3 regions of the Streptomyces sp. W1SF4 genome follow, and region 2 is predicted to be linked to each of the others. Evidence: riboswitches for the same ligand, from Rfam matches in the RefSeq annotation. Region 2 holds a riboswitch; each other region holds the start of a gene.
The links. A riboswitch is a leader RNA that binds a small molecule or an ion and turns the genes downstream of it on or off. The one in region 2 is predicted to bind thiamine pyrophosphate.
Positions count from the first base shown of each region.

Region 1: another riboswitch for thiamine pyrophosphate. It lies ahead of D1J60_RS25905 (thiamine ABC transporter substrate-binding protein); the one in region 2 lies ahead of thiO (glycine oxidase ThiO).
Region 3: another riboswitch for thiamine pyrophosphate. It lies ahead of thiC (phosphomethylpyrimidine synthase ThiC); the one in region 2 lies ahead of thiO (glycine oxidase ThiO).

Region 1 covers NZ_CP034350.1:5,488,315-5,498,501, forward strand. The annotation lists gene tsf (translation elongation factor Ts) at 1-442, shown strand, start outside; gene pyrH (UMP kinase) at 605-1,384, shown strand; gene frr (ribosome recycling factor) at 1,479-2,036, shown strand; gene D1J60_RS25895 (phosphatidate cytidylyltransferase) at 2,036-3,112, shown strand; gene rlmN (23S rRNA (adenine(2503)-C(2))-methyltransferase RlmN) at 3,248-4,363, shown strand; TPP riboswitch at 4,435-4,544, shown strand; gene D1J60_RS25905 (thiamine ABC transporter substrate-binding protein) at 4,629-5,729, shown strand; gene D1J60_RS25910 (iron ABC transporter permease) at 5,780-7,396, shown strand; gene D1J60_RS25915 (ABC transporter ATP-binding protein) at 7,396-8,421, shown strand; gene D1J60_RS25920 (cytochrome P450) at 8,443-9,693, opposite strand; gene D1J60_RS25925 (FAD-dependent oxidoreductase) at 9,709-10,187, opposite strand, start outside.
Region 2 covers NZ_CP034350.1:2,149,970-2,160,156, reverse strand. The annotation lists gene D1J60_RS10125 (sulfite oxidase-like oxidoreductase) at 3-635, shown strand; gene D1J60_RS10120 (DUF4396 domain-containing protein) at 702-1,280, opposite strand; gene D1J60_RS10115 (deoxyribonuclease IV) at 1,381-2,241, opposite strand; gene pknB (Stk1 family PASTA domain-containing Ser/Thr kinase) at 2,248-4,161, opposite strand; gene D1J60_RS10105 (ester cyclase) at 4,687-5,115, opposite strand; gene D1J60_RS10100 (thiazole synthase) at 5,729-6,523, opposite strand; gene thiS (sulfur carrier protein ThiS) at 6,528-6,728, opposite strand; gene thiO (glycine oxidase ThiO) at 6,725-7,906, opposite strand; TPP riboswitch at 7,904-8,016, opposite strand; gene D1J60_RS10085 (FAD-dependent oxidoreductase) at 8,184-9,350, shown strand; gene D1J60_RS10080 (Rv2175c family DNA-binding protein) at 9,418-9,783, shown strand; gene thiE (thiamine phosphate synthase) at 9,860-10,187, shown strand, end outside.
Region 3 covers NZ_CP034350.1:3,803,590-3,813,776, reverse strand. The annotation lists gene hisC (histidinol-phosphate transaminase) at 1-812, opposite strand, end outside; gene D1J60_RS17770 (LacI family DNA-binding transcriptional regulator) at 1,175-2,290, shown strand; gene D1J60_RS17765 (metallophosphoesterase) at 2,507-3,745, shown strand; gene D1J60_RS17760 (hypothetical protein) at 3,895-4,710, shown strand; gene thiC (phosphomethylpyrimidine synthase ThiC) at 4,865-6,652, opposite strand; TPP riboswitch at 6,647-6,791, opposite strand; gene D1J60_RS17750 (YibE/F family protein) at 6,864-8,294, shown strand; gene D1J60_RS17745 (SsgA family sporulation/cell division regulator) at 8,332-8,781, opposite strand; gene D1J60_RS17740 (helix-turn-helix domain-containing protein) at 8,879-9,649, opposite strand; gene D1J60_RS17735 (DUF5326 family protein) at 9,831-10,064, opposite strand.

The sequences.
Region 1 (10,187 bases), 3.3 Mb from region 2:
CGCCAACCTCGGCGAGAAGATCGTCCTGGACCGCTTCGCCGCGTACCAGGGTGCCTTCGTGGCCTCCTACATGCACCGCACCATGCCCGACCTGCCCCCGCAGATCGGTGTCCTGGTCGAGCTGGACAAGGCCGACGCCGACCTGGCCAAGGGCATCGCCCAGCACATCGCCGCGTTCTCGCCGAAGTACCTGACCGCCGAGGACGTCCCGGCCGAGGTCGTCGAGTCCGAGCGCCGCGTCGCCGAGGAGACCACCCGCGCCGAGGGCAAGCCCGAGGCCGCGATCGCCAAGATCGTCGAGGGTCGCGTCAACGGCTTCTTCAAGGACGCCACGCTGCTCGGCCAGCCGTACGCGCTGGACAACAAGAAGTCCGTCCAGAAGGTTCTGGACGAGGCCGGTGTCACCCTGAAGCGCTTCGCCCGCATCAAGGTCGGCATCTGAGTCCGTCCGTACACGACGGACACCGGACCCCGATAGGGTCTGAAGCAGTCGTCCGCGCTCGCGCAGGACGACCGCAGATCTGACGAGGAGGCCATTGCCGCAGAGGGAACCGCGAGGACCCACCGGCAATGGCCTTCTTCGTATGTGCACGAGGAGATCTCCATGAATCAGGGCGTGGACCCCCACACCGCATCCGACGACAAGAGCGACCACGAGAAGAAGGGTCGCCGCTTCATGCTGAAGCTGTCCGGCGAAGCCTTCTCCGGCGGCGGCGGACTGGGTGTCGACCCCGACGTCGTGCACGCCATCGCCCGCGAGATCGCGGCCGTGGTCCGCGACGGGGCCGAGATCGCGGTCGTCATCGGCGGCGGCAACTTCTTCCGCGGCGCGGAGCTTCAGCAGCGCGGCATGGACCGGGCCCGGTCCGACTACATGGGCATGCTCGGAACCGTCATGAACTGCCTCGCCCTCCAGGACTTCCTGGAGAAGGAGGGCATCGACAGCCGGGTCCAGACCGCCATCACCATGGGGCAGGTCGCGGAGCCGTACATCCCGCTGCGCGCCGTGCGCCACCTGGAGAAGGGCCGCGTCGTCATCTTCGGCGCGGGCATGGGCATGCCCTACTTCTCCACCGACACCACGGCCGCCCAGCGTGCCCTGGAGATCGACGCCGAAGCCCTCCTCATGGGCAAGAACGGTGTCGACGGGGTCTACGACTCCGACCCGAAGACCAATCCGGACGCGGTGAAGTTCGACGCGCTGGAGTACAGCGAGGTGCTGTCCCGGGACCTCAAGGTCGCCGACGCCACGGCCATCACGCTGTGCCGCGACAACCAGCTGCCGATCCTGGTCTTCGAGCTGCTGGCCGAAGGCAATATCGCCCGCGCCGTCAAGGGTGAGAAGATCGGCACGCTCGTAAGCGACCAGGGCACCCGGGCCTGAGCCCACCGAGCCGGACCCGCAGGGGTCCGGTCCGGGCGGCCCGGACCGCCCGCGCCCGCCTGAACCATCCAAATCTGACATGCAGGAGCACGTGGTGATCGAAGAAATCCTCCTCGAGGCCGAGGAGAAGATGGAGAAGGCCGTCGTCGTCGCCAAGGAAGACTTCGCCGCGATCCGCACCGGCCGTGCGCACCCGGCGATGTTCAACAAGATCGTGGCGGACTACTACGGCGCCATCACGCCCATCAACCAGCTCGCCTCCTTCGCCGTGCCCGAGCCGCGCATGGCGATCGTGACGCCGTTCGACGCCTCCGCGCTGCGCAACATCGAGCAGGCGATCCGCGACTCCGACCTCGGTGTCAACCCGAGCAACGACGGCCGCATCATCCGGGTGACCTTCCCGGAGCTGACGCAGGACCGCCGCAAGGAGTTCATCAAGGTCGCCAAGACCAAGGCCGAGGACTCCCGGGTCTCCATCCGCTCCGTGCGCCGCAAGGCCAAGGACGCCCTCGACAAGCTGATCAAGGACAAGGAGGCCGGCGAGGACGAGGTGCGCCGCGCCGAGAAGGAGCTCGATGACACCACCGCGAAGTACGTCGCGCAGGTGGACGAGCTGCTCAAGCACAAGGAAGCCGAGCTCCTCGAGGTCTGATGAACGACTCTCCCTGGGCCGCTGAGCCGGTTCCGGCGGGTCCCGCATACGATGCGCTGGTGGGCCCGCAGACTGCGCCCATGCCCATCGTGCCCGATGCCGCCGGCCGTGCCTTCGACGACCGGGAAGCACGCGATCGGGGGGCCGCCTTCGTCGGCGGCCCCCCGTTCCGCGCCGAGACGCCGTTGCAGGAGCCCATGCCCAGCCCCCCGCCTCCGCCTCCGCAGGCCCCGCAGGACGCCTCGCCCCCGCCGCAGAAGAAGCGCGCGGGGCGGGATCTGCGTGCCGCCATAGGGGTCGGCGTCGGCCTCGGTGCGGTGATCTTCGCTTCGCTGTTCATCGTCAAGGCCGTCTTCGTCGGCGTCATCGTCGTCGCGGTCGTGGTCGGCCTGTGGGAGCTCACCTCCCGGCTCCAGGAGAAGAAGGGCATCAAGGCCCCGCTGGTCCCGCTCGCGGTCGGCGGCGCGGCGATGATCATCGCCGGGTACGTCCGCGGGGCCGAGGGCGCCTGGGTGGCGATGGCGCTCACCGCGCTGGCCGTCCTCGTGTGGCGGATGACCGAGCCCCCCGAGGACTACCTCAAGGACGTCACGGCCGGCGTCTTCGCGGCGTTCTACGTGCCCTTCCTGGCCACGTTCGTCGCGATGCTGCTGACCCCCGACGACGGCCCTCAGCGGGTGGTGACCTTCCTGCTGCTGACCGTGGTCAGCGACACCGGGGCGTACGCGGTCGGCTGGCGCTTCGGCAAGACCAAGCTGGCCCCGCGCATCAGCCCCGGCAAGACCCGCGAGGGGCTCTTCGGAGCGGTGGCCTTCGCGATGGGGGCCGGCGCGCTGTGCATGGAGTTCCTCATCGACGACGGCGCCTGGTGGCAGGGCCTGGTACTGGGCCTCGCCGTGGCGGTCTCCGCCACCCTGGGCGACCTCGGCGAGTCGATGATCAAGCGTGACCTGGGCATCAAGGACATGGGCACGCTGCTCCCGGGCCACGGAGGCATCATGGACCGGCTGGACTCGCTGCTGCCGACCGCTCCGGTGGTCTGGCTGCTGCTGGCGGCGTTCGTCGGCACCGGCTGACCGGGCCGGGCCGGGTTATCCTGGAGGGCGCGCCACGTGCACGTGGCGCGCCTTTTCCGTCCGGCGGCCGAGTCGCCGCGGACCGGCCCTGCACGCGCGGGGTGACCCCCACCCCGTCGTACCGAGGAGTACAGCATGGCCCCCCGTCCCGTTCCGGGCGAGCTCACCTTCGTCGCGCCCCGCGGAGCGAAGAAGCCCCCGCGGCACCTCGCCGACCTCACGCCGGCCGAGCGCCGCGAGGCGGTGGCCGCGATCGGCGAGAAGCCCTTCCGGGCCAAGCAGCTCTCCCAGCACTACTTCGCCCGCTACGCGCACGACCCGGCCGAGTGGACCGACATCCCCGCCGCCTCGCGCGAGAAGCTCCAGCAGGAGCTGCTGCCGGAGCTCATGAACGTCGTGCGGCACATCAGCTGCGACAACGACACCACCCGCAAGACCCTGTGGAAGCTGCACGACGGCACGCTCGTCGAGTCCGTGCTGATGCGCTACCCGGACCGGGTCACGATGTGCATCTCCTCGCAGGCCGGCTGCGGCATGAACTGCCCGTTCTGCGCCACCGGCCAGGCGGGCCTGGACCGCAACCTCTCCACCGCCGAGATCGTGCACCAGATCGTCGACGGCATGCGCGCCCTGCGCGACGGCGAGGTCCCCGGCGGCCCGGCCCGGCTCTCCAACATCGTCTTCATGGGCATGGGTGAGCCGCTCGCCAACTACAAGCGCGTCGTCGGTGCCATCCGCCGCCTCACCGACCCGGAGCCCGACGGCCTGGGCCTGTCGCAGCGCGGCATCACCGTCTCCACCGTCGGCCTGGTCCCGGCGATGCTGCGGTTCGCCGACGAGGGCTTCAAGTGCCGCCTCGCGGTCTCCCTGCACGCCCCGGACGACGAGCTGCGCGACACCCTCGTCCCCGTGAACACCCGCTGGAAGGTCCGCGAGGTCCTCGACGCGGCCTGGGAGTACGCGGAGAAGTCCGGCCGCCGGATCTCCATCGAGTACGCCCTGATCCGCGACATCAACGACCAGGCCTGGCGCGGCGACCTGCTCGGCCGCCTGCTCAAGGGCAAGCGCGTGCACGTGAACCTGATCCCGCTGAACCCGACGCCGGGCTCCAAGTGGACGGCCTCGCGCCCCGAGGACGAGAAGGCCTTCGTCGAGGCCATCGCCCGCCACGGCGTGCCCGTGACCGTGCGGGACACCCGCGGCCAGGAGATCGACGGCGCGTGCGGCCAGCTCGCCGCCTCGGAACGCTAGATTCCGACCGCGTTCCGGACAGGGGTCGGCGTGAATCGGCCGCAGGGGTACCCTGTGGCCGAACCAATTGCATATTCCGACAGGGGAGCGCCACAGCGCTGAGAGTGCGGTATCCGTCATCCGCAGACCCTCTGAACCTCGCCCCGGTCATTCGGGGTAGGAAGTTCGGTCACCACTCAAGCTGTTGCGCCCTGCCCGGCGTCCGCTCCCGCAGAGCGCCGGGCGGGGCCGCGTCTTCTCCTGGTCATCCCAGGAGGAATCACCAGTGAGCACCACCAAGAAGATCGCGGGCGCGGCGCTCGCGGCCGCGCTCGGCGTGACCACGCTCAGCGCCTGCGGCGGCGGCGACGCCAAGGACACGTCCGCGGGCGCGAGCGACGCCCCGAAGTCCAAGACGGTCACGCTCGTCTCCCACGACTCCTTCAACGTGACCGATGCGGTCCTCAAGGAGTTCGAGCAGCAGAGCGGCTACACCGTCAAGGTGCTGAAGTCCGGCGACGCCGGCGCCGCCCTCAACCAGGAGATCCTCACCAAGGGCTCCCCGCGCGGCGACGTCTTCTTCGGCGTCGACAACACCCTGCTCTCGCGCGCCCTCGACAACGGCGTCTTCACCCCCTACCAGGCCAAGGGCCTGGACACGGTGAAGCCCGAGTTCGTGCTCGACAAGCAGCACCGCGTCACCCCCGTCGACTCCGGCGACATCTGCGTCAACTACGACAAGGCGTACTTCGCCGACAAGAAGACAGCCCCGCCGCAGACCCTGGACGACCTCGTCAAGCCGGAGTACAAGAACCTGCTGGTCACCGAGAACGCCGCGACCTCCTCGCCCGGACTCGGCTTCCTCCTCGCCTCCGTCGGCAAGTACGGCGAGGAGGGCTGGAAGGACTACTGGAGCAAGCTCAAGGCCAACGGCGTCGAGGTCGTCGACGGCTGGGAGCAGGCCTACAACGAGCGCTTCTCCGGCTCCGCCGGCGGCAAGAAGGCCAAGGGCGACCGCCCGCTGGTCGTCTCCTACGCCTCCAGCCCGCCGGTCGAGGTCCTCTACGGCGAGCCGCAGCCGGCCGAGGCGCCCACGGGCGTGGCCACCGGCACCTGCTTCCGCCAGGTGGAGTTCGCGGGCCTGCTCAAGGGCGCGAAGAACGAGGAGGGCGGCAAGGCCCTCATCGACTTCCTGGTCTCCAAGAAGTTCCAGGAGGACATGCCGCTCCAGATGTTCGTGAACCCGGTGGTCAAGGACGCGAAGCTGCCCGACCTGTTCACGAAGCACGGCGTCGTGGTCGACAAGCCGGAGAACGTCGCTCCGGAGGCCATCGCCAAGAACCGTGAGCAGTGGGTCAAGACGTGGTCCTCGCTCGTCGTGAAGTAGAGCGCCCTCCCGCGGAGGGCGGGCGCGCCACGGCCGTCAGGCTCGCTCTGATGGCCGTGCCGCTCGCCTTCTTCGGACTGTTCTTCGCCTACCCCGTCGCCGCGATCGTCGGCCGCGGGCTCAAGACGGACGAGGGCTGGCAGTTCGGCCGGATCGGCGAGGTCCTCGCCCGGCCCGACATCGGCGGCGTGCTGTGGTTCACCACCTGGCAGGCGCTCGCCTCCACCGCCCTCACCCTGCTCCTCGCACTGCCCGGCGCCTACGTCTTCGCGCGCCTGGAGTTCCCCGGCAAGCGGCTGCTGCGCGCGCTGGTCACCGTTCCCTTCGTGCTGCCGACCGTGGTCGTCGGCAGTGCCTTCCTGGCGCTGGTCGGGCGGGGCGGGCTGCTCGACGAGCTGGGGGGCGTCCGGCTGGACACCACCGTGTGGGCGATCCTGCTCGCCCACGTCTTCTTCAACTACGCCGTCGTGGTGCGGACCGTCGGCGGGCTCTGGGCGCAGCTGGACCCGCGCCAGGAGGAGGCCGCGCGGGTGCTGGGCGCCGGGCGGTTCGCGGCGTGGCGGCGGGTGGTGCTGCCCGCGCTGGGGCCGGCGGTGGCCGCGGCCTCGCTGATGGTGTTCCTGTTCACGTTCAGCTCCTTCGGCGTCGTGCAGATCCTGGGCGGGCCGGCGTACGCCACCCTGGAGGTGGAGGTCTACCGGCAGACGGCGCAGCTGCTGGACCTGCCGACCGCCGCCGTCCTGACGATGGTGCAGTTCGCGGCCATCGCCGCCGTCCTCGCGGTGCACGCGTGGACCGTGCGCCGGCGGGAGACCGCACTGCGGCTCGTCGACCCCGCGCGCACCGCGCGGCCGCCGCGCGGCTGGGCGCAGCGGGGGCTGCTGGGCGGGGTACTGGTGTCGGTGGCGCTGCTGGTGGTGGCGCCGCTGGCGGTGCTGGTGGAGCGGTCCTTCGATGCCCCGGGCGGGTACGGCCTCGGCTTCTACCGGGCGCTGCAGGACGCGGGCTCGGGCGGCGGAACGTTTCTGGTGCCGCCGCTGGAAGCCGTCTGGAACTCCCTCCAGTACGCCCTGGCCGCCACCGCCATCGCCGTGGCGGTCGGGGGGCTCGCCGCCGCGGCCCTGACGCGGCGCGGAGGCCGCTTCGTGCGCGGCTTCGACGCGCTGCTGATGCTGCCGCTCGGGGTGTCGGCCGTGACGGTGGGCTTCGGGTTCCTGATCACCCTGGACGAGCCGCCGCTGGACCTGCGGACCTCGTGGATCCTGGTGCCGCTCGCGCAGGCGCTGGTCGGGGTGCCGTTCGTCGTACGGACCATGCTGCCGGTCCTGCGGGCCGTCGACGCCCGGCTGCGGGAGGCGGCCGCCGTGCTCGGTGCCTCGCCGCTGCGGGCCTGGCGGGAGGTGGACCTGCCGCTGGTGCGGCGGGCCCTGCTGATCGCGGCCGGGTTCGCCTTCGCGGTCTCGCTGGGCGAGTTCGGCGCGACCGTCTTCATCGCCCGGCCCGACCACCCGACGCTGCCGGTGGCCGTAGCGCGGCTGCTGGGGCGGGCCGGGGAGATGAACTACGGGCAGGCGATGGCCCTGAGCACGATTCTGATGCTGGTGTGCGCGGTGTCCCTGCTGGTGCTGGAGCGACTGCGACCCGACAAGACCTCGGGAGAGTTCTGATGACCCTGCTCCGGCTCGAAGGGGTGACGGTCCGCTTCGGCGACCGGGTGGTCGTGGACGCGGTCGACCTGGAGGTGGCCGAACACGAGACCGTGTGCGTGCTGGGCCCCAGCGGCAGCGGCAAGTCCACCCTGCTGCGGGTGGTGGCCGGCCTCCAGCAGGTGTCCGCGGGGCGGGTGCTGCTCGGCGGGGCCGACCAGGCCGGCGTACCGGTGCACCGGCGCGGGGTGGGCCTGATGTTCCAGGACCACCAGCTGTTCCCGCACCGGGACGTCGGCGGGAACGTCTCCTTCGGCCTGCGCGTGCAGGGCGGCCCGAAGGGCTCGTCCGGGGCCCGGGTCGAGGAGCTGCTGGAGCTGGTCGGGCTCCCGGGGGCCCAGGGCCGCGCCGTCTCCTCGCTCTCCGGCGGGGAACAGCAGCGGGTGGCCCTCGCCCGGGCACTGGCCCCCTCGCCCCGGCTGCTGATGCTGGACGAGCCGCTCGGCCAGTTGGACCGGGGGCTGCGCGAGCGGCTGGTGGTCGAGCTCCAGGGGCTGTTCTCCCGGCTGGGCACCACCGTCCTGGCCGTCACCCACGACCAGGGCGAGGCCTTCGCGCTGGCCGACCGGGTGGTGGTGATGCGGGACGGGCGGATCGCGCAGGCCGGGACGCCGCTGGAGGTGTGGCAGCGGCCCGCGTCGGAGTTCGTGGCCCGCTTCCTCGGCTTCGAGAACGTGGTCCCGGGCACGGTGGCCGGTACCGCCGCCGCGACCGCGTGGGGCAGGGTGCCGGTCCCGGCCGGCACGCCCGAGGGGGAGCGGCGGCTGCTCGTCCGCCCCGCCGGGGTGGTGCTGTGCGAGGCGGGCCTGGGCTGCGTGGTGGAGTCCCGGACCTTCCGCGGCACGCACGTGGCCCTGCGGCTGAGGCCCGCGTCGGGGCCCGTACTGGAGGCCGAGTGCGAGCTGGCCACCGCGCCGGCCGTCGGGGACCGGGTCGCGGTGGCGTTCAGCCCGTCGCAGGTCGTCGTCCTCCCGGAGGCCTCCTGACCTGCCCAGTCCCCGGGGGTTCTAGTCCCGGATCCCGTCGACGGCGATCGGCAGGTGGCGGGGGCCGCGCAGGACCGCGTTCTGCCGGTAGGGCGGCGGGTCCTCCAGCAGCCGGGGGTTCTCCAGCCTGCGGGCCAGCTCGCTCAGCGCCAGTGCCGCCTCCAGCCGGGCCAGCGGCGCGCCGAAGCAGCTGTGGATGCCGCTGCCGAGGCCCAGGTGCTGGACGTCCTGGCGGTCCGGGTCGAACCGGTCCGGGTCCGGGAACCGCTTCGGGTCGCGGTTGCCGGAGGCCAGGATCAGCCAGAGCGAGGAGCCCTTGGGGATGGTCACCCCCGCCACCTCGATGTCGGAGAGGGTGCTGCGCTGCGGCAGCAGCTGCACGGGCGGCTCGTAGCGCAGCAGTTCCTCCACGATCGGCACGCCCAGGTCCGGCTCGGCGCGCAGCCGGGCCAGGTGCTCCGGATGCCGCAGCAGGGTGAGCATGCCGTTCGTGATCAGGTTGACGGTGGTCTCGTGCCCCGCGATCAGCAGCAGCGCCGCCGTGCTCAGCACCTCCATGGTGGTCATGGTGCCGTCCGGCCCCTGCGCGGTCGCCAGCTCCGACAGCATGTCCCCGGTGGGGTTCTTGCGCCGCTCCTCGATCAGCCCGGCCAGGTACATGCCGAGCTCCATCCGGGCGCCCTTCGTCTTGTCCGCGCGCTCGGCGGGGTCGGCGCCCGGATCGGGGTCCAGGCTCGCGGCGAGGGTGTCGGCCCAGACGTGGAAGCGCGCCTCGTCCTCGGGCGGGACGCCCAGCAGCCGGCAGATCACCGTGACCGGGAAGGGGTACGAGAACTCCTCGACCAGGTCGATCCGCGAGGGGTCGCCCTCCTTGGCGATCGCGTCGATCAGGCCCTTGACGATGCCGCCCAGCTCACCGCGCATCTGCTCGACGCGGCGCGGCGAGTGCGGCGGCCCGAACGGGCGGTTCGTCATCCGGCGCAGCCGGTCGTGGTCGGGCGGGTCCAGCTTCAGGAAGGAGGGCGGCAGGACGCCCTCCCCCTCGTCCTCGCCCGTCTCGCTCAGCGGGTCCCCGGCGACCGCCGTCAGGTTGCGGGAGTCGGAGCTGATCCGCGGATCGTGCAGCAGGCCCTTGATCTCGTGGTACGTGCTGAGGACGTACGGCCCGGTGCCGTCGTGGAACACCGGGGTCTTGCGGAGCTCCTCGTACAGGGGGTAGGGATCGGCCCGGCTGGAGTAGTCGAGGATCTGCCGCAGGATGCCTTCAGTCATGAGAGGTCCTCGTGCTCAGTTGTGCGCCGGCGTGAACTTCATCCGCCGGTCGGCCGGTGAGTAGCCGCTCAGGGTGATGGTCGGGCCGTGCGTCGGGATCGACGGGTCGGGGAAGTCCGCGTCCAGCGGCCGGTTCCCCTCGGGCCTGCGGTCCACCGTCGAGTAGGGCGGCGGGAACGGCGCCGTCTGCTCGATCTGCTGCTCGTAGAAGTCCAGCCAGCGGCACTGGTCGAAGGTGACGGCACCGATGACGCGGCCCTGGTAGCCGTAGACGCCGACGAAGCGGCGCTCGGCGCGCGAGCCCTGGGTGATGACGATCTCGGTGCCCATCGAGGGGACCCCGACCGACTTGATGTTCACCCCGAACTGGGACGACCAGAAGGCCGGTACCCATACGTGCGGGCGGCGCTCCGCGCTCTCGCTGAGCATGTTGTGCGCGGCCGTCTCGGCCTGGGCGACGGCGTTGCCCCAGTGCTCCAGGGACAGGAACTGGT
Region 2 (10,187 bases):
GCATGGGTCAGCCGGAAAGCCGGGAATCTCCGGGAGCAGAGCAGCTCGAGCTCCCTCCGGGGCAGCGGTTGCAGAGGGGTTGGCCCGTCACCCACTACGGTCCCGTGCCCAAGTTCAAGCCGGATCGCTGGGAGTTCCGCGTCTTCGGTGCGACGGCGGACGGCGAGAAGCACTGCTGGAACCACGAGGAGTTCGCGGCCATGCCGTTCGACTCCGTCGTGGCCGACCTGCACTGCGTCACCAAGTTCAGCATGACGGGCGCCGAATGGGGCGGCGTGCTGGCGCGCACCGTCCTGGAACTGGCCCCGCCGGCCCCGCAGGTCACGCACGTGATGGTGTGGGCCGAGTACGGCTTCAGCTCCAACATGAGACTGGCCGACTTCGCCTCCGACCGGACCGTCTTCGCCACCCACATGGGCGGCGAACTGCTCACGGCCGAGCACGGGTTCCCGCTGCGGCTCGTGGTCCCGCACCTGTACGCCTGGAAGGGCCCCAAGTGGGTCCGCGGCGTGGAGTACATGACGGCTGACCGCCGGGGCTTCTGGGAGGAGCGCGGCTACCACAACATCGGTGATCCCTGGCGGGAGCAGCGCTACTCGTACCAGGAGGAACCGGGCGACGGCCCGGAGCTGTAGCTCTCGCCGTGGCTCACGGGCCGCCGTGGTCGGGCGGTACCCCCTGGTGGTACCCCCGTGGTGGGCTCAGTGGTGGTACTGGTGGACGACGGCGTGGCCCTTGCCGCGGCCGATCATCCACTTGTTGACCGGGGTGGTCAGGACGAAGGCGACGGCGAGCGAGATCGCCAGCACCGTCCAGAACAGCGGCTCCGACAGGTGGGCGTCCATCGCGCCGGGCCACAGGGCGATCACCCCGTTGTCGACCAGCTCCATGACCGCGATCGACAGGGTGTCCGCGGCCAGCGCCACCCGGACGGCCGAACGGAAGTCCACGCCGGCGGCGAGGATCCCGCGCAGGGTGAGCGCGTAGCCGAAGAAGAAGGCGAGGATGATCGCCAGGATCATCGTCGCGACGTTCCCCCAGCCCAGCGCGGTGCCGACGATCATCCCGAGCACCTCGCCGATGGCGCAGCCGGTGAGGCAGTGCAGGGTCGCCCGGGCCGCCATGGCCCAGCTGACCTTGCCGCCGGGGGTGTGGCCGGCGTGGGCGCCGTGGCCGTGGTGGCCCTCGTGGCCCTCATGGCCCTGGTGCTCGGGTCCGCTGTGGTGCTGGTGGTCTGCGTGGTGCTGGTGGTGCTCGTGGTTTCCGTGCTCGTGCTCCATGACAACCCCCGAGAGCCTGGGGAACGCCTGGCAGCGGTCCCGTCGGTACGACAGAACCGTATACCCCTAGGGGGTATTCCTCAACAGATCTTCAAAGGGGTCAGTGGAGGTCGCGGAGCTCCTTCAGGAGCGCGACGTCCGCCGCGTGCCCCTCCTTGCCGCCCGGCGTCTCGATGATCAGCGGTACGCCGTCCGTCTCCGGGTGCGAGAACAGCTCGGCGAAGGCCTCCCGGCCGATGTGGCCCTGCCCGATGTTGGCGTGCCGGTCCTTGTGGGCGCCGACGCCCTCCTTGGAGTCGTTGGCGTGGATCAGCTTCAGCCGGCCCGCGCCCACCGTCTCCACCAGCAGGTCCAGGGTCTGCTTGGTGCCGCCGGGCTCGGCGAGGTCGTGCCCCGCCGCGAAGATGTGGCACGTGTCCAGGCAGATCCCGAGCTTCGGGTGGTGGTCGAGCGCCTCGAAGTACGGGCCGAAGTCCCAGGTGCGCGAGCACAGCGAGGAGCCCTGCCCCGCCGTGGACTCCAGCAGCAGGAACGGGTCGTCGTCGTGCGTCAGCTCGTCCAGCAGCGGCAGCATGTGCTCCCTGACCTGCGCGTACGCCGCCTCTCGAGGGCGGCCCCCGGTGGCCGAGCCGGTGTGCACGACCACCCCGAGCGCGCCGATCTCCCGGCCCCGGCGCAGCGAGTGCCGAAGGGACTCCACGGACTTCTCGACGGTCGCCTCGGTGTGCGAGCCGAAGTTGATCAGGTACGGGGCGTGCACGTACGCCGGTACCGACTCCTCGGCGCACTGGGCGCGGAACAGCTCGTCCTGCGCCGGACTGCCGGTCGGAGTGGCCCAGCCGCGCGGGTTCGCGACGAAGACCTGAACGGCCTCCGCGCCCATGTCACGGGCGTAGGTGAGGCCGACCGAGGCCAGCCCGCCGGCGACGGGGACGTGCCCGCCCACGGGATTGCGTGTCACTGGAGCTCAGAGTCCCTTGGTCTTGACGGTGATCGTGCTGCCCTCGGGCGCGCTCTGGCCGGCGGGCACCGACTGGGTGTCCACGGTGTTGCTGAAGGAGAGGAAGGGGCGGTCCACCTTCACCTTGAAGCCCAGGGCCTCCAGAGTCTTGCGGGCCACTTCCACGTCCTGCCCGGCGACGTTCGGGACCTGCACCTGGCGGGGTCCCTTCGACAGGGTCAGCGTGACCGTGTCGCCCGCGGCGGCCTGGGTGCCGGCGGCGGCCGACTGGTTGGCGACCGTACCGGCCGCGGAGGGGGCGTTGACCTGGTCGGGGGCGATGGCCACCTTCAGGCCCAGCGCCTCCAGCGCTGCCCGCGCCTGGTCCGCGGACATGCCCGTCACGCTCGGGACCTGCACGGGGCGGCCCTTGCTGACCAGCAGCGCGACCGCCGAGTCGGGGGCCCGCTTCTGGCCGCCCGCCGGGTCGGTGCCGATCACCGAGCCCTGGGCGACGTCCTGGCTGAAGGCCTGCGTGACGATGCCGGGCGCCAGCCCCGCCTTCGTCAGCTCCTCCTTCGCCTCCTCCAGCGGCCTGCCCTTCAGGTCGGGCACGCTGACGACCTCGGGACCCCGCGAGACGGTGAGGACCACCGCGCCGTTGCCCCGGATCTGCTTGCCGCCGCCGGGGCTGGTCTCCATGACCGTCCCCCGCTCGAAGGCCGCGCTGAACTTCCGGTCGACCTGCTTGACGCCCAGACCGGCCGCCGACAGCTCGTCGCGGGCCTGGGCCTCCGTCTTGCCGAGGAGGTTGGGGACCTTGGTGAACTGCCCGGAGTTGATGTACCAGACACCGCCGCCGATACCGAGGACGAGCAGGACGGCGGCGATGACGAGCAGCATCCCGCGCTGGGGCCCCCGCCGCGGCGGGGCCTGGGCCGGGGCCTGCTGCCCGGCGACCGGCGGACGCTCCAGCCGCGAGGTGTGGTGCACGGGCCCGCCCTGCCCCACCGGCCGCGGGATCACGCTGGTGCGGTCCTCGGCGGCGGAACGCTCCTGCGCCCGCGCCTGCGGCGGTACGGCGTCCAGCTCGGCCTCGCTCAGCCGCGCCCGGACCTCCCGGGTCAGACCGAGCAGGGCGGCGGCGTCGTACGGACGCAGCTCGGGGCTGCGGGCGGCGGCGTGCGCGACCAGCTCGTCGAGCGCGGCGGGCAGCCCGGGTACGGCCGCCGACGGGGGCGGAACGTCCTCGTTGAGGTGCTGGTACAGCACCTGGGCGGGGGTGCCGCCGGTGTGCGGCTTGGCGCCGGTGAGCATCTCGTACAGGACGACACCGCAGGCGTAGACGTCCACGCGGGTGTCGGTGATCCCGTCCTCGATCTGCTCGGGCGCGAGGTAGGAGACGGTGCCGAGGACGGAGCCGGTGGTGTTGGTGGCCGAGTCCACGGAGCGGACGAGACCGAAGTCGGCGACCTTGACGCTGCCGTCGTCGCCGATCAGGACGTTCTCGGGCTTCATGTCCCGGTGCACGAAACCGGCCCGGTGGGCGGTGCCGAGCGCGGCGAGGACCGGCTCCAGGATGTCGAGCGCGGCCCGCGGCTGGAGCGCCCCGCGCTCGCGGAGGACGTCGCGCAGGGTGCAGCCGGAGACGTACTCCATCGCGAGGTACGTGTACGGGCCGTCCGTGCCCTGGTCGAAGACGGCCACGACGTTCGGGTGCGCCAGCCGGGCCACGGACTTCGCCTCGCGGATGAACCGGTCCACGAAGGCGGCGTCCGCGGCCAGGTCCGGGTGCATGATCTTCAGCGCGAGCACCCGGTCGAGCCGGGTGTCGACGGCCCGGTAGACCGTCGCCATTCCGCCGGCCGCGATACGGGCGTCGACGCGGTAGCGGCCGTCGAGCACGCGCCCGACGAGGGGGTCATCCAGGGTCGTATCCACCCGCCGATTCTACGAGCCGGGCTGCGGGGACCGTCCGGGGCGTCCACGCTTGCAGCGCAGCCGTGACATGGGGGGCGCGGCGGCGGGGGTGGGGGCGGTGTCCCCTGGGGCGGTCTCATCGATGGTTGGGGGCTTCCCGTCAGTCCCATCGTCCTTCCGGTTCGGGCCGGCCTGTCAAGGGCGCTCCTTCGTCGCGTCGCTTCGCGATCGCCTTCGGCGACCCTTGACAGGCCGTCCCGAACCGGAAAGCCGAAAGACTGCCGGGAAACCCCCAAAGAAACGGGACGGACGATCCTGGAGGAGCGGGTCCCTCAGCGCTGAGACGAGGGGCCAGGCGCCGGCCCGCCCGACATACGGGCCCCACATCTGCGATTCCGGGCCGGGTGCGCGACTACCCGCACGAGAGGACGAGCAGAGCAGCCCAGGGAGCCGACAGACGCGACAGATCGCTACGCGCTCCTCACATCTCAGCGTCCGGCGGCCGTCTTGGGCTGGTACGGGGGCAATACCAGCTTTGGGGCGGGATCAGTGCTCGGTGACCGCTTGCTGTAGCTGTGCAGTGATTCCCTGCCGGTCGATCTGGATCCAGTACTCGACAATGAGTCCGTCCTCGACGCGATAGACCGCGCTGGTCATCGCCGTGACCTGCGCACCGGTCGGCGGGTGGTGGTCCACCGGTCCGATGTGTCGCCCGTTCTGGGTCCAGCGGGCGTAGACCCGATCCCCTTCGGCGATGAGCTCGTCCACGGTCAGAGCGAAGGGGCCGTATGCGTCGAGCATCTCCTGGACGTGCTCGGTGTACTGCTGTGGCGTTCGCTCCACGACCACCGGTGCCTCCGAGACGACCTGATGGGCCCGGACCCGGTCGGCCATGAAGTGACCGGCTCGGTCAGGGTGCAGCCCAGATCGCACCTGCAGGAGGAACTGGCGAACGGTCTCCTTGGAATTGATCATTGGCGAAGTGTGGCACCCCGCTCAGGCTGCGGCAGGTCCGGGCCCTTCGATGAGGTGATGATCCGACCAGCCCCAGACGATCGCCGGCCGCCGAGACGAGGGGAGCACGTAGCGATCTGTCGCGCCCGTCGGGTCCCCGGGCTGCCCTGTTCGTCCTCTGGTGCGGGTATCAGCCACAGGCGGTCGTCGGACGCTGAGACGTGAGGAGCGCGTAGCGATCTGACGCGTCTGGGGCTTCCTGGGCTGCTCTGATCGTCTTCTCGTGCGGGTTGCCGCGCCCCTGGTCCGGAATCGCAGATGTGGGGACCGGATGTGGGCGGGCCGGCGCCCGGCCCCTCGCCTGGTCCCTGAGGCGGCCGCCCCTCCAAGGATCGTCCGTCCCGTTTCTTCGGGGGTTTCCCGGCAGTCTTTCGGCTTTCCGGTTCGGGCCGGTCGGTCAAGGGTGGCCGAAGGCCATCGCGTAGCGACGCGACCGAAGGGAGCGCCCTTGAGGGACCGGCCCGAACCGGAAGGACGATTGGACTGACGGGAAGCCCCCACCCCTCCCTGAGACGGGGTGAGGGGATCCCGCCCCCCGCCCCGCCCCCGCCCCGCCCCCACCCCGCGCCCCCGCTCAGAACGCCGGTCGTTCCGGGTCCAGGGTCGCGCGGCCCTCCACCGGGGAGGAGGCTTCGGCGAAGCGGCGTTGGGGGATGCGGCCCGCGCGGTGGGCCAGGCGGCCCGCCGAGACGGCGTCGCGCATGGCCGCCGCCATCAGGGCCGGCTGCTGGGCGCGGGTCACCGCCGAGGCGAGCATGACCGCCGCGCAGCCCAGTTCCATGGCCAGGGCGACGTCCGAGGCGGTTCCGGCCCCCGCGTCGAGGATCACCGGGACTCCGGCGCGCTCGACGATGAGCTCGAAGTTGTGCGGGTTGCGGATGCCCATGCCCGAGCCGATCGGGGAGCCCAGCGGCATGATCGCCGCGCAGCCCGCGTCCTCCAGCTTGCGGGCCAGCACCGGGTCGTCGTTGGTGTACGGGAGGACGGTGAAGCCCTCGTCGACCAGGACCTCCGCGGCGTCCAGCAGCTCGACGCCGTCGGGGAGCAGGGTGCGCTCGTCCGCGACGACCTCCAGCTTGATCCAGTCGGTGCCCAGGGCCTCCCGCGCCAGCCGGGCCGTGAGGACGGCCTCGCCCGCGGTGAAGCAGCCCGCGGTGTTGGGGAGTACGTCGATGTCCAGCTTGGACAGGACCGACAGGACGGAGCCCTGCACGGTGGGGTCCAGGCGGCGCATGGCGACGGTGGTCAGTTCGGTGCCGGAGGCGACGAGGGCGCGTTCGAGGACGTCCAGGCTGGGGGCACCGCCGGTGCCCATGATCAGCCGGGAGGTGAAGGTCCGGCCGCCCAGGGTGAAGTCGTCGTCAGCCATCTGCTCAGCCTCCCTGGACCGCGGTGAGGATCTCGATCCGGTCGCCCTCGTCCACCGGGGTGGCGGGCCACTGCCCGCGGGGTACGACGGTCTCGTTGAGGGCGGCGGCCACGCCGGAGGGGGCGCTGGTGAGGGTGGCGACCACCGCGTCGAGGGTGGTGCCGGCCGCGATCTCGCGCGGCTCGCCGTTGACGGAGATGGTCATGCGTAGGACTCCTGACGCGTGGTGGAGAAGCGGCGCGGGGTGAAGGGGCGGGCGATCTCCGGCACGGTGCCGGTGGTCAGCAGCTCCGCCATCACGTCGCCGGTGAGCGGGGTCAGCAGTACGCCGTTGCGGTAGTGGCCGGTGGCCAGGTGCAGGCCGGGGAGGTCGGTGGGGCCGAGCAGGGGCGCGTTGTCGGGGGAGCCGGGGCGCAGGCCGGCCCGGGTCTCGACGAGGGGGAGTTCGGTGATGCCGGGTACCAGCTCGTGGGCGTCGCGCAGGAGTTCGTAGACCCCGCCGGCGGTGACGGTGGTGTCCCAGCCGAGTTCCTCGCTGGTGGCTCCGACGACGAGTTCGCCGTTCTCGCGGGGCACGAGGTAGACGTGGCTGCCGCGGACGACGGCGCGTACCGTCCGGGACAGGAAGGGCGCGTAGGCGGGTGGTACGGCCAGGCGCAGCACCTGTCCCTTGACCGGCCGTACGGGCGGCACCGCTTCGGCGGGTACGCCGGCCAGTCGGCCGCTGAGCGAGCCGGCGGCGAGTACCACCTGGTCGGCGCGGAGCGCGGTGCCGTCGTCGAGGAGGGCTCCGGCGGCCCGGTCGGCGGTGACGGTCAGGCGCTCCGCGCGCGCCCGGTGGATCAGTACGCCCGCCCGTTCGCAGGCGGCCAGCAGGGCGGTGGCGAGGCGGCGGGGGTCGACCTGGTGGTCGCCGTCGACGCGGAGCCCGCCGCGTACGCCGGGGGCGAGCATGGGTTCCAGGCGGCGGCATTCGCGTCCGGTGAGCCACTCGGACTCCAGGCCGCAGCGGCGTTGGAGGGCGTGGAGTTCCCGCAGGTGGAGGCGGTCGTCGGCGTCGAGGGCGACGGCGAGGGTGCCGCAGGCGCGGTAGCCGAGGTCCATGCCGCCGCTGGCTTCGGTGAGCTCGGCGGCGAAGGCGGGGTAGCGGGCGGCGGAGGCGACGTTGAGGCCGAGCAGGGTCTCCTCGCCGTAGTGCAGTTCGGTGACGGCGGCCAGCATGCCGGCGGCGACGCGGGCGGCGCCGCCCCCGGGGTCGGGGTCGGCGAGTGCGGTGCGCAGCCCGTGGCGGGCCGCCCGCCATGCGGTGACCAGGCCGATGATGCCGCCCCCGATGACGAGGACGTCGGATCCCTTGCCGGATCCGTTCCTAGATGAGTGCATGGGCGTCCAGCCCCTCCCTTCGCCGGCATGACCCGGATCAGGTTCGTACGGTCGGAGGCCGGCCAGCCTCCCTCTCAGCCCGGTGCGCCCGGACTCCCGCGATAGGTACGGTGGCCAGACTAACCCCGTGGCCGGAGCCCGGTAAGGCTGCCTCCCCGGTGCCGGGCCCGCGATCTTTCGCCCACTGTTCCTGACGGTGCGTCAGTTCACTAGGGTGGGCCGCGTGAGTGAGCAGACGCAACAGACGAACCCCGGCGTCGTGATCGTGGGCGCCGGCATGGCCGGCGTGCAGACCGCCGTGGCCCTGCGGGAACAGGGCTACGAAGGCCCCGTGACCCTGCTGGGCGCCGAACCCCACCAGCCCTACGACCGGCCCCCGCTCTCCAAGGCGGTGCTCCTCGGGAAGGCTGAGGACTCCGCGTTCGAGGTGGACTTCGAGGACCTGCGCATCGGCCTCCGCCTCGGCGTCGAGGTCACCGGGCTCCGGGCCGGCGCCCGCGAGGTCGACACCGAGGCCGGCCCGGTCCCGTACGAGGTCCTCGTGCTGGCCACCGGAGCCGTGCCGCTGACCCTGCCGGGCACCGAAGGGGTTCCCGGCGTCCACCTGCTGCGCACCCTCGACGACGCCGCCCGGCTGCGCCCGGTGCTGGCCGCCGCCCCCGAGGCGGTCGTGGTCGGGGCGGGCTGGATCGGCGCCGAGTTCGCCACCGCGGCCCGCGAGGCAGGCTGCGCCGTCACGGTGGTGGAAGCGGCGGACCGGGTGCTGGCGGGGGCCCTGCCCGCCGAGGTCGCCGAGCCGATGGCCCGCTGGTACGCCGAGGCCGGCGCCACCCTGCTCACCGGCGCGAGGGTCGCCGGGATCACCGAGGGCCGGGTGCTGCTGGCGGACGGCCGCGAGCTGCCCGCCGGGGCCGTCGTCGTCGGCATCGGCGCCCGGCCCGCCACCGACTGGCTCGCCGGGACCGGGGTCGAGCTCGGCGCCGACGGCTCCGTCACCGCGGACGCGTACCTGCGCACCTCGCTGCCCGGCGTGTACGCGGTCGGCGACTGCTCCTCCTTCCCGTCGGCCCGCTACGGGGCGCGGCTGCTGGTCCACCACTGGGACAACGCCCTCCAGGGCCCCCGGGCCGTCGCGGCGAACGTCCTGGCCGGGGAGCCGGTCCAGGTCTACGACCCGGTGCCGTACTTCTGGTCCGAGCAGTTCGGCCGCTTCGTCCAGTACGCGGGCCACCACGGCGGGGCCGACACCCTGCTGTGGCGCGGCGACCCGGCCGGTGCCGCCTGGTCGGTGTGCTGGCTGCGCGGGGGCGCGCTGGCCGCCGTACTGGCCGTGGGCCGCCCGCGGGACCTCGCGCAGGGCCGGAAGCTGATCGAGACCGGTGCGGCCGTGGACCCCGCCAAGGTCGCGGACCCGGCCGTTCCGCTGAAGTCGGCCCTGGCCTGAGGCCTCCCGCCCCCGGACGGACGGGGTCGGGTACCGGCCGTCCGTCCGAGGTGGCAGGCTTGTCCCCGTGACCGAGATTGACGCAAAGATCGACGCCCTTGTCCCCTCCTGGCTGTACCTCCCCGACATCGCGGAGATGCTCGACATCGAGGTGACCCGGGTCCGCCAGATGGTCAAGGAAGGGCAGCTGATCGCCGTACGGCGGGGCGAGAACCGCGCCCTGCAGGTTCCGGCGCAGTTCATCGACGGCGACAAGGTCGTCAAGGGCCTCGTCGGGCTGCTGACCGTACTGCGAGACGACCGCTTCTCCGACGAGGAGATGCTGGAGTGGCTCTTCACCGAGGACCCCTCCCTGCCCGGCACCCCCGTGCAGGCGCTGCGGGAGAACCGCGGTACGGAGGTGAAGCGCCGCGCCCAGGCGCTCGCCCTCTGACCGGCTGACCCACGGACGCGGCGGGCCGGGTAACCTCGGCCCGCCCGCACACCGTCACCACCAGGGGGGTACTCCCATGCAGCAGCTGTCCGACGCCCGGCTCTACCTGTGCACGGACGCACGCAAGCGGCAGGGAGACCTCCCCGAGTTCCTGGACGCCGTCCTGGCCGGCGGCGTCGACATCGTCCAGCTCCGCGACAAGGGCATGGAGGCGGGCGAGGAGCTCGAACACCTCCGGGTCTTCGCCGAGGCCGCCCGCCGCCACGGCAGGCTCCTCGCCGTCAACGACCGCGCCGACGTCGCGCACGCCATCGGCTCCGACGTCCTGCACCTCGGCCAGGGCGACATCCCCGTCCCCGCCGCCCGCGCCATCCTCGGCGACCGGGTCCTGATCGGCCGCTCCT
Region 3 (10,187 bases), 1.7 Mb from region 2:
TCGTCCTCGGCCCGCAGCGAGGCGACCGCCGCGTCCTGGGCGAGCTGGCTCACGCCGAAGGGCACGGCCGTCTTGCGCAGCGCCGCGGCCACCGGCTCGTGTGCCACTGCGAAGCCGACGCGCAGGCCGGCCAGCCCGTACGCCTTGGAGAACGTGCGCAGCACGGCCACGTTCGGGCGGTCGCGGTAGAGCTCGATGCCGTCCGGGACGTCGGTGTCGCGCACGAACTCCCGGTAGGCCTCGTCCAGCACCACCAGGACGTCCGAGGGAACCCGGTCCAGGAACCGCTCCAGCTCGGCGCGGCGCACGGCGGTGCCGGTGGGGTTGTTGGGGTTGCAGACGAAGATCAGGCGGGTCCGGTCGGTGATCGCGGCGGCCATCGCGTCCAGGTCGTGCACGTCACCGTCGGTCAGCGGCACCTGCACCGAGGTCGCGCCGGAGATCTGGGTGATGATCGGGTACGCCTCGAAGGAGCGCCAGGCGTAGATGACCTCGTCGCCCGGGCCGGCCGTGGACTGGATCAGCGACTGGGCCACACCCACCGAGCCGGTGCCCGTGGCGATGTGCTCGACCGGCACGCCGAAACGCTCCGCCAGCTCGTTCACCAGGCCGGTGCACGCCATGTCCGGGTAGCGGTTGAACCGGCCGGCCGCGGCCACGGCGCTCTCCAGGACCCCCGGGAGCGGCGGGTACGGGTTCTCGTTCGAGGACAGCTTGAACGCGACGGCCCCGCCCGCGGCGGCGGGCTTGCCGGGCTTGTAGGTGGGGATGCCGTCCAGCTCGGCGCGCAGCTTCGGGCTCTTCTCGCTCACCGCAGGTCCTCCTCGACCGTCCCGTCGACGTCTCCGTCGACTCAATACTGCTCACCTTATGAGGATTCCGCCGATACGAGAATGGCGGGCGCCAGGAACACAGGGGGAGCGCGCGCATATATGCGTGCGCCGATGGCCTGCGCCGTGGCGCGCGTCCCTCGTGCAGGTGAGTTGAGGGCGGCCGGAGGCGGCTCCGTTTTGGCATGTTCGTACCCGTCGACAAGCCTCACTCTCAGACCAGGACGACAAATACCTTCAATTCCAAGGTCATTGGGGGTGGCGAACCATGCAGAATCGTGCCTGTCAACGCGTGCATATGCACCCGAACCACCCTGCCCTCCGCGCCCTACTATCGGCTCGCCATGACAGCAGCAGGGAAGCACCAGGTGAGCCGGACCGAGACCACCCGGCGGGTCGGCGGCCGACAGGGCCGGGCCGGCATCAGGGACGTGGCCGCCGCGGCGGGCGTGTCCATCACAACCGTCTCCGACGCGCTCAATGGCAAGGGGAGGCTGCCGGACGCCACCCGCCGCCACGTCCGCGAGGTCGCCGACCGGCTGGGGTACCGCCCCTCCGCCGCGGCCCGCACCCTCCGTACCGGCAAGTCGGGCCTCATCGGCCTGACCGTGACGACGTACGGGGATGAACCTTTCACCTTCACCGAATTCGCGTACTTCGCCGAGATGGCACGGGCCGCCACCTCCGCCGCGCTCGCCCGCGGCTACGCCCTCGTCATCCTGCCCGCCACCTCACGACACGACGTCTGGTCCAACGTGGCCCTCGACGGCACCGTCGTCATCGACCCCTCCGACCACGACCCGGTCGTCAGCGAACTGGTCCGCCAGGGACTGCCCGTGGTCTCCGACGGCCGGCCGGCGGGCACCCTGCCCGTCACCGCCTGGGTGGACAACGACCACGAGGCCGCCGTGCTGGGCCTCCTCGACCACCTCGCCGCCGCCGGAGCCCGCCGCATCGGGCTGCTGACCGGCACCACCACCGACACCTACACCCGGCTCTCCACGACGGCGTACCTCAACTGGTGCGAGCGCGTCGGCCAGGACCCGGTCTACGAGTCCTACCCCGCCCACGACCCGTGCGCCGGCGCCGTCGCCGCCGACCGGCTCCTCGCCCGCCCCGACCGGCCGGACGCCGTGTACGGCCTCTTCGACCCCAACGGCACCGACCTCCTCGCCGCCGCCCGGCGCTACGGGCTGCGGGTCCCCGAGGACCTGCTCCTCGTCTGCTGCAGCGAGTCCACCGTCTACGCCAACACCGAACCGCCCATCACCACGCTCTCCCTCAAGCCCCGCCGCATCGGCACCGCCGTCGTACAGCTGCTGATCGACGCGATCGAGGGAGTGGACACCGGACGCCCCGTCGAACAGGTCGTGCCGACCGAGCTGATCATCCGCACCTCCTCGCAGCGCAGGACACCCCGCACGACCGTCAGCCCGCCGCGCTCGCCGGCCCAGGACTGACCGCCACACCGTCACAGGGGCGGGGCCGATGGCCCCGCCGAGGATTTCCACAACGCCGAAACCGGAACAAAAGGGCAGGAAGGAGAGGTTCCGGCAAGGATTCACCACCCCTGGTGCGTCACAGAGCGCGAGCCGCATTCCTATGATGGGCGCACGACATCACGGACCCTCCACCCCGGAGGTGAGCAGGGTCCGCAGGTGTACGGCAGCGCGACGGTGGTGGAGGGGTCGATGACTCAGGGGGCCGGTCAGGGACCCGCGATGCGGACGGACACGCTGCGGGACTTCCGGGTGCCGGTCGTCGAACCCGCGCCGTACACCGCGGCCGCCGCACTGCCCGGCGAGCCCCCCGTGTACGGCGAGTACCCCGCGTACTACGACGAGAGCACCCCGGTGCCCCCGCGGCCCGCCTACGCTCCCGACGGGCCCGCCGCGGCTCCTCCCGCCCACCCGGGCCCGGAGGCCGTCCCGCAGCAGCGCACGGCGGGCGACGGCGAGTACGACGACGCCGGTGACGACGGCTACACGCCCACGCAGCGCGACCTGCCCATCATCGTCCGCGGCTCGGCCGGCGGCCCCGGGGACACCGTGCAGGTCCAGTACGTCCCCCAGGAGAACCCCGGCTCCGGCCCCGGCCCGCTCTACGTCGTGGGCGACGTGCACGGCTACCTGGACGAGCTCATCCGGGAACTCCAGGCCCAGCACCTCATCGACGCCGAATGCCGCTGGTCCGCCGGCAACGCCCGGCTCTGGTTCCTCGGCGACTTCACCGACCGCGGCCCCGACGGCATCGGCGTCATCGACCTCGTCATGCGGCTCTCCGCCGAGGCCGCCGCCGCCGGCGGCTACTGCAAGGCCCTGATGGGCAACCACGAACTGCTCCTGATCGGCGCCAAGCGCTTCGGCGACACCCCCGTGTCCTCCGGCGCCGGCACCGCCACCTTCCAGGCCGCCTGGCTGCTCAACGGCGGCCAGCGCACCGACATGGAGCGCCTGGAGGACGTGCACCTCCAGTGGATGTCCCGCCTCGACGCGGCGACGCTGCAGGACGGCCACCTGCTGCTGCACTCGGACACCACCGCGTACCTGGACTACGGCGACTCCATCGAGGACGTCAACGACACCATCCACGAGCTTCTCAACCGCAACGACGCCGACATCACCTGGGACCTCTTCCGCAAGTTCACCAAGCGGTTCGCCTTCCGCGACGAGGAGACCGGCCCCCAGGCCGTACGGGAACTCCTGGCCACCTACGGCGGCGGCCGCGTCGTCCACGGCCACAGCCCCATCCCGTACCTGCTCGGCGAGGTGGGCACCGAGGACGGCGACGAATCCCACGGCCCGGAGGCCGTGGACGGGCCCCACGTGTACGCCGACGGGCTGGCCATCGCGATGGACGGCGGAGTGACGATGGCGGGCAAGCTGCTCGTCGTTCAACTACCTCTGCGCGACTGAGCGTTCTCGGAGCGGGGTATTTCAGCAAAGCCCCTGTCACCGCGTGGCAGGGGCGCTCTACCATCGCTCTATCCGTAGCAGGCTCTCCTCCGTTTGTGCCGGAGCCCCGTATCTACGCGGGCATACCGGCATGTACGGGGCATCGGGGGATGCACATGACCAGCGCTCCGCACCTGCTCACCGAAGACCGACCGGAGTTCGACCGGCTCCTCGACGAGGCACTGCGCACCGCGGACGAACGACCCGAACTCGCCACCCTGGGCGAACGGCTGAACGCCGAACAACTGCGCACCATGGCCCTGGCCGCCATCACACTCCTGACCGCCGCGGCGGCCGCCGAGTACGACCACTACGTGAAGGTGCGGGAGGAGCTGCGCGACGGGGCCCTCTCGGTCTTCGGGACGAACGCCGAGGACGGCGGCGAGGACCAGGACGACGGGGCCGGTGTGAGCGCCGTGGTCGGCGTCCTCGCACCGGTCCTGGCGGGCACCGCCATGCTGATCTTCCTGCTGGTGGGGTACTGCCTCAAGATGATCGACCCGGTCCCTGCCTTCGCCGAGACCATGCTGACGGCGGGCTGGCTCTTCGGCGGGCTCACCGTGGCCGCCCTGCTGTTCGCGGTGGTCGGGCTGCTCGTGACGGCCCTGCGCAACAGCTCCACGGAGGTCACGGCGGAAGAGAGCGTGCCGATACCCGACGAACTCTCCCGTGCCCGGGAGGCCTGGCGGAACGCGTTGCTGGAGCGGGGCATCGTGCCCTTCCTGCGTGACGCCCTGGCGGACCCGACCGCCGGACCGGGCTACCCGGTGCCTCGCACGCCGGGGGCCGGGCGGATCCCCAGCCTGGGCTACACGCGCCCGGACTTCACCAGCCCGGGCCCGAACTCCCCGGGCTCCCGACCCGGCTTCAGCTCGCCGGACTTCACCAGCCCGGACTTCGGCGGACCGGACCAGGACCCCGAGTAGGACCGGAGTGGGTCCCCGAGCAGGACCCCGGCCACCGCTGCCCGGCCGGCCGTGTTTCACGTGAAACATCCGCCGCCACGGGCTCGGCCGGGAACGGCGAAGGCCGGCCGACGACTCCCCCCGGAATACCGTCGGCCGACCCCCTGTGCACCCGTCAGTCGGCCAGCGGCAGGTAGACCCTGTTGCCCGAGGCCGCGAACTCGGCGGACTTCTCCGCCATGCCCGCCTCGATCTCATCGGCCTTCAGGTCACCGCCGTGCTCACGGCGGATGTCCTGCGAGATCTTCATGGAGCAGAACTTCGGACCGCACATGGAGCAGAAGTGCGCGGTCTTGGCCGGCTCGGCCGGGAGGGTCTCGTCGTGGAACTCACGGGCCGTGTCCGGGTCCAGGGCCAGGTTGAACTGGTCCTCCCAGCGGAACTCGAACCGCGCGTCCGACAGGGCGTCGTCCCACTCCTGGGCGCCCGGGTGGCCCTTGGCCAGGTCCGCCGCGTGCGCGGAGATCTTGTAGGTGATGACGCCGGTCTTCACGTCGTCCCGGTTGGGCAGGCCCAGGTGCTCCTTGGGCGTCACGTAGCAGAGCATCGCGGTGCCCCACCAGGCGATCATCGCGGCGCCGATGCCCGAGGTGATGTGGTCGTACGCGGGCGCGACGTCGGTGGTCAGCGGGCCGAGCGTGTAGAACGGCGCCTCCTCGCAGATCTCCTGCTGGAGGTCGATGTTCTCCTTGATCTTGTGCATCGGGACGTGGCCCGGGCCCTCGATCATCGTCTGGACGTTGTGCCGCTTGGCGATGGTGTTCAGCTCGCCCAGCGTCTTCAGCTCCGCGAACTGCGCCGCGTCGTTGGCGTCCGCGATGGAGCCCGGCCGCAGGCCGTCACCCAGCGAGTACGTGACGTCGTACGTCGCGAGGATGTCGCACAGCTCCTCGAAGTTCGTGTAGAGGAAGTTCTCCTTGTGGTGCGCGAGGCACCAGGCGGCCATGATCGAACCACCGCGGGAGACGATGCCGGTCTTGCGACGGGCGGTCAGCGGCACGTACGGCAGCAGTACGCCGGCGTGGACCGTCATGTAGTCGACGCCCTGCTCGGCCTGCTCGATGACCGTGTCCTTGTAGATCTCCCAGGTCAGGTCCTCGGCCTTGCCGTCGACCTTCTCCAGGGCCTGGTACAGCGGCACGGTGCCGATCGGGACGGGGGAGTTGCGCAGCACCCACTCGCGGGTGGTGTGGATGTTGCGGCCGGTGGAGAGGTCCATGACCGTGTCGGCGCCCCAGCGGGTCGCCCAGGTCATCTTCTCCACCTCCTCCTCGATCGAGGAGGTGACGGCGGAGTTGCCGATGTTGGCGTTGACCTTGACCAGGAACTTCTTGCCGATGATCATCGGCTCGATCTCCGGGTGGTTCACGTTGGCCGGAAGCACCGCGCGGCCTGCGGCGATCTCCTCGCGGACGACCTCGGGGGAGACGTTCTCGCGGATCGCGACGTACTCCATCTCCGGGGTGACCTCGCCCCGGCGGGCGTACGCGAGCTGGGTGACGGCGGCGCCGCCACGGCCCCGGCGGGGCTGGCGCGGGCGGCCCGGGAAGACCGCGTCGAGGTTCTTGAGACCCCCGCGCGGCGAGGTGTGCTTGATGCCGTCGTCCTCGGGGCGGACGGGGCGTCCCGCGTACTCCTCCGTGTCGCCACGGCCGATGATCCAGTTCTCGCGCAGCGGCGCGAGGCCGCGGCGGACGTCGGTCTCGATCTGCGGGTCGGTGTACGGACCGGACGTGTCGTAGAGCGTCACGTCCTTGCCGTTGGTGAGGTGGACCTGGCGGACCGGCACCCGGATGTCGGGGCGGGAGCCCGCCACGTAGCCCTTGTGCCAGCCCGGCTGGCGCTCGGTCTGGCCGTCGGCGTTCTGGCTGACGGCAGGCGTGCGTGCGTCCTGAATGGTCATGAGACCTAATCTCCCTACGCCGGCATTACCCGGTAACAGGTTCGGCGGTCGACGCAGCCTCCTCCCGTACGCATTCTCATGCGCGTACGGTGATCAGCGCCCTCTCAGCCCGGTGCTCCGAGCTCCCGCGTTGTGCAAAGTAGCCCCCACGTTAGCGTCGGGTGTGGCGTGCTGAACAGTGGGCCCCCTCATCTCTTGCGATGATCTGCCGGTGACGTCCTCGCCGCAGCCTCCCCCCACGCCCACCGAGCCCACGGGCCACACCGGCCACGAACATGCGTCCCGCGGGGATGCCGCGGACTCCGCGCACGGGCATTCCCACGGCCACGGACACGGACACAGCCACGGCCACGGGCCGGCTGCCCCGGTCTCCAAGCACCTGCGGAAGGTGATCGCCGCCGTACTGATCCCGTTCGCCGCCGCCGTCTTCGTCGGCATGGCCCTGCTCTGGCCCGGCGGCGCCCCCGCGCACGAACGGACCGGGGTGGGCTTCGACCGCCAGACCCAACAGGGCAAGGTCGTCGCCCTCGCGAACGTCGACTGCAAATCGGTGAACGCCTCCCAGGTCCCTCCCACGGGCGACACCTCCACCCCCGAGGGCCGTGAGGCGCAGGCCGCCCAGACCGGCGAGTGCAAGAAGGCCACCGTCGAGGTGACCACCGGACCGGATCAGGGCCGGGCCTTCTTCGAGATCGTCCAGCCCGGCGCGCCCCGGCAGTTGGAGAAGGGCCAGGAGGTGGTGGTGGCGTACGCGCCGGACGCGCCCCGGGACCTCCAGTACTCGGTGATCGACCTGAACCGGAAGTTCCCGCTGGCACTGCTGGCCGGCATCTTCGCCGTCGCGGTCGTCGTGGTGGGCCGGATGCGCGGTCTCTTCGCCCTCATCGCACTCGGCGTCAGCTTCGGCGTCCTGACGCTCTTCATCCTCCCTGCGATCCTGCAGGGATCGAACCCGCTGCTCGTCGCGATCATCGGCGCCAGCGCGATCATGCTGATCGCGCTGTACATGTGCCACGGGCTGACGGCGCGGACCTCGGTCGCCGTCCTCGGCACGCTGGTCTCGCTCCTGCTGATCGGGCTGCTGGGCTCGCAGTTCATCAGCCAGGCGTTCCTCAGCGGCAACACGGACGACAACACCGGGCTGATCCACGGGCTCTACCCGAACATCGACATGAGTGGCTTGCTGCTGGCAGGCGTGATCATCGGATCCCTTGGCGTGCTCGACGACGTGACGGTCACTCAGACCTCGGCCGTCTGGGAACTCCACCAGGCGGACCCGGCCATGGGTCCGCGCGCCCTGTACCGGGCCGCCATCCGGATCGGCCGTGACCACATCGCCTCGGTGGTGAACACCCTCGTGCTGGCGTACGCCGGCGCAGCCCTGCCGCTCCTGCTGCTGTTCTCGATCGCCAACAGCAGCATGGGCACGGTGGCCAACAGCGAGCTGGTCGCGGAGGAGATCGTACGGACCCTCGTGGGCTCCATCGGGCTCGTGGCCTCGGTGCCGGTCACCACGGCGCTCGCGGCGCTGGTGGTCTCCGCCGACCGGCCGGAACCCGGGGCCGGAGCGTCCGGAAGCCCGGCGGCCGGTCCGGCCGCGCCGGCCCGCGGCGGCCGGGGACGGCGCCGGCGCAAGCGCTGACGGACGGGGCGGGGGCCGGGACCTCCCGGCCCCCGCCTCAGCCCGCCTTGCGCTCGTCGTGCTGCGACTCGGCGAGGATCTTGCCGAGCGCCTGGTCGAGGCTCTCCTCGAAGTCACCGAGGTTGCGCTCCTGACCGAGCGGAACAAGCCGGTCGGTCCGGTCGAGGAACGCGACGAGCGGGCCCGCGCCGGCCCGGAACAGGGCCCGCTCGCCCCCGACCTGGAGCCGGATGTGGACGTCGGACAGTTCGTCCGGATCGGTGGGCGCGATGTGCACGTCGCCGTCACCGCTCGGCTTGTTGATGCCGTCGAGAAGCAGCTCCCGGCCGAACGCCCAGGTCACGGGCGCGTCTCCGGGAAGGTGGAAGGTCAGGCGTACCGCGTACGGGTCACGGGCCTCGTACCGCAGCTCCACCGGGATCCGGAACGCGAGCTCCTCGGAAACGAGGAAGCTCATCATGACCTCTGCCTGTACCGACTCGCGCATTGCCTACCCCGCTGTAGTGGAAGTGGCCAGGAATGATCCCCCAGGGCCGTCTTGACAAGGGTGGTGGAAGCGCCAGCAGATCACAAGGAGTGAGTTTTCAGATACTGATAGAGAAGGAGAGGGTACTCAACAGCGCGCCTACTTCACTCCGTAGCCGATCGACCACATAGAGCAACCGGTCTTGTTGGTGCACAGGAAGGGAAACCGCCATGGTCGCGGCGGCATCGCCGGCCGTGATGGGGATGGCCGCGCACACCGTCCCGAGGGCGTACTCCTGACGCTCCGTAACCGGCTGCATCCGTTCCAGAGAGCCGATCCGCTGCTCCAGGGCGTGCATGTCCCGGACCGTGTAGGGCGTGATGCTCTCGACCGGGTGCCGGTCGTAGTAGTCCCTGCGCGTCTTCTCGTCGAGCTGGCCCAGCAGGCACTGGCCGATGGCGTGGGCGTGGCCGGTCGCGCGGAAGTCGGCCCACTCCTGGCAGGCCGGGTTGGCCGGGGTGTCCGAGACGCCCACGACCTCGATCTCACCCTCGCGGTAGACCGCGAAGTAGACGGGGGCCCCCACCGCGTCGCGGAAGTGCGCGAGCGAGTCGAGGATCATGCTGCGACGTTTCTGCTGAAGTCCGCCGCCCGCCAGCCGGCCGGCCGCGGCGCCGAGTACGAACACCCCGCCCTCGCGTCGCAGATAACCCTCGTGCGTCAGGGTGCGCAGCAGGTGGTACGCAGTGGGGAGCGGGAGCCCGGCTTCGCGCGCCAGCTGTTTGGCCGGGGCTCCCCCGCTGTGGGACCCCGCCGCTTCGAGGAGCCGCAACGCCCGCTGCACCGAACCGATCAGGGTCGGGACACCGGGATTGTGAACCGAAGGCAAAGCTCACCCCCAGGGGTGGCGGCGGGCCTCGGGGTGGCCCGCTCTGCGGGGGCCGCCCCCAGGGAACGGCGCGGATTGCCACCCTATCGGCCGGTTCCCGCCGTGTGTGCGGTTCGGCCGGTCCCGTTCCCCCGGCTGGGTCAATCCCCTTACCCGTTGGGGGAAGCGTGCGGCGCGGGGCCTACCACTCGCCGGAGGAGGTCTTCGCTCCGCTGCCGCCACCGCTGAACTTCTTGACCACGAAGACCAGACCACCGACGAGGGCGACGAAGAGCAGCGCCTTGAAGACGAACGAGATCAGCGCGCCGAGGATGGAAGTGATCACTCCACCGAAGACGAAGATCGCCAGCAGCGGGACGGCGACCCACTTGACCCACCAGGGCATGCCCGCGAACATCGCTCGGATCCCGTCCATGTTCCTACCTCTTCCTCGTCAGTGACCCCGTGATGTCGTGATGTCGCGAGTCATCGGGTCCGTTTCTTCCCTCGCTCTCGATGCTAGGAGGCCGCGGACCCCCGCGGGGGTCCGCGAGCCCTC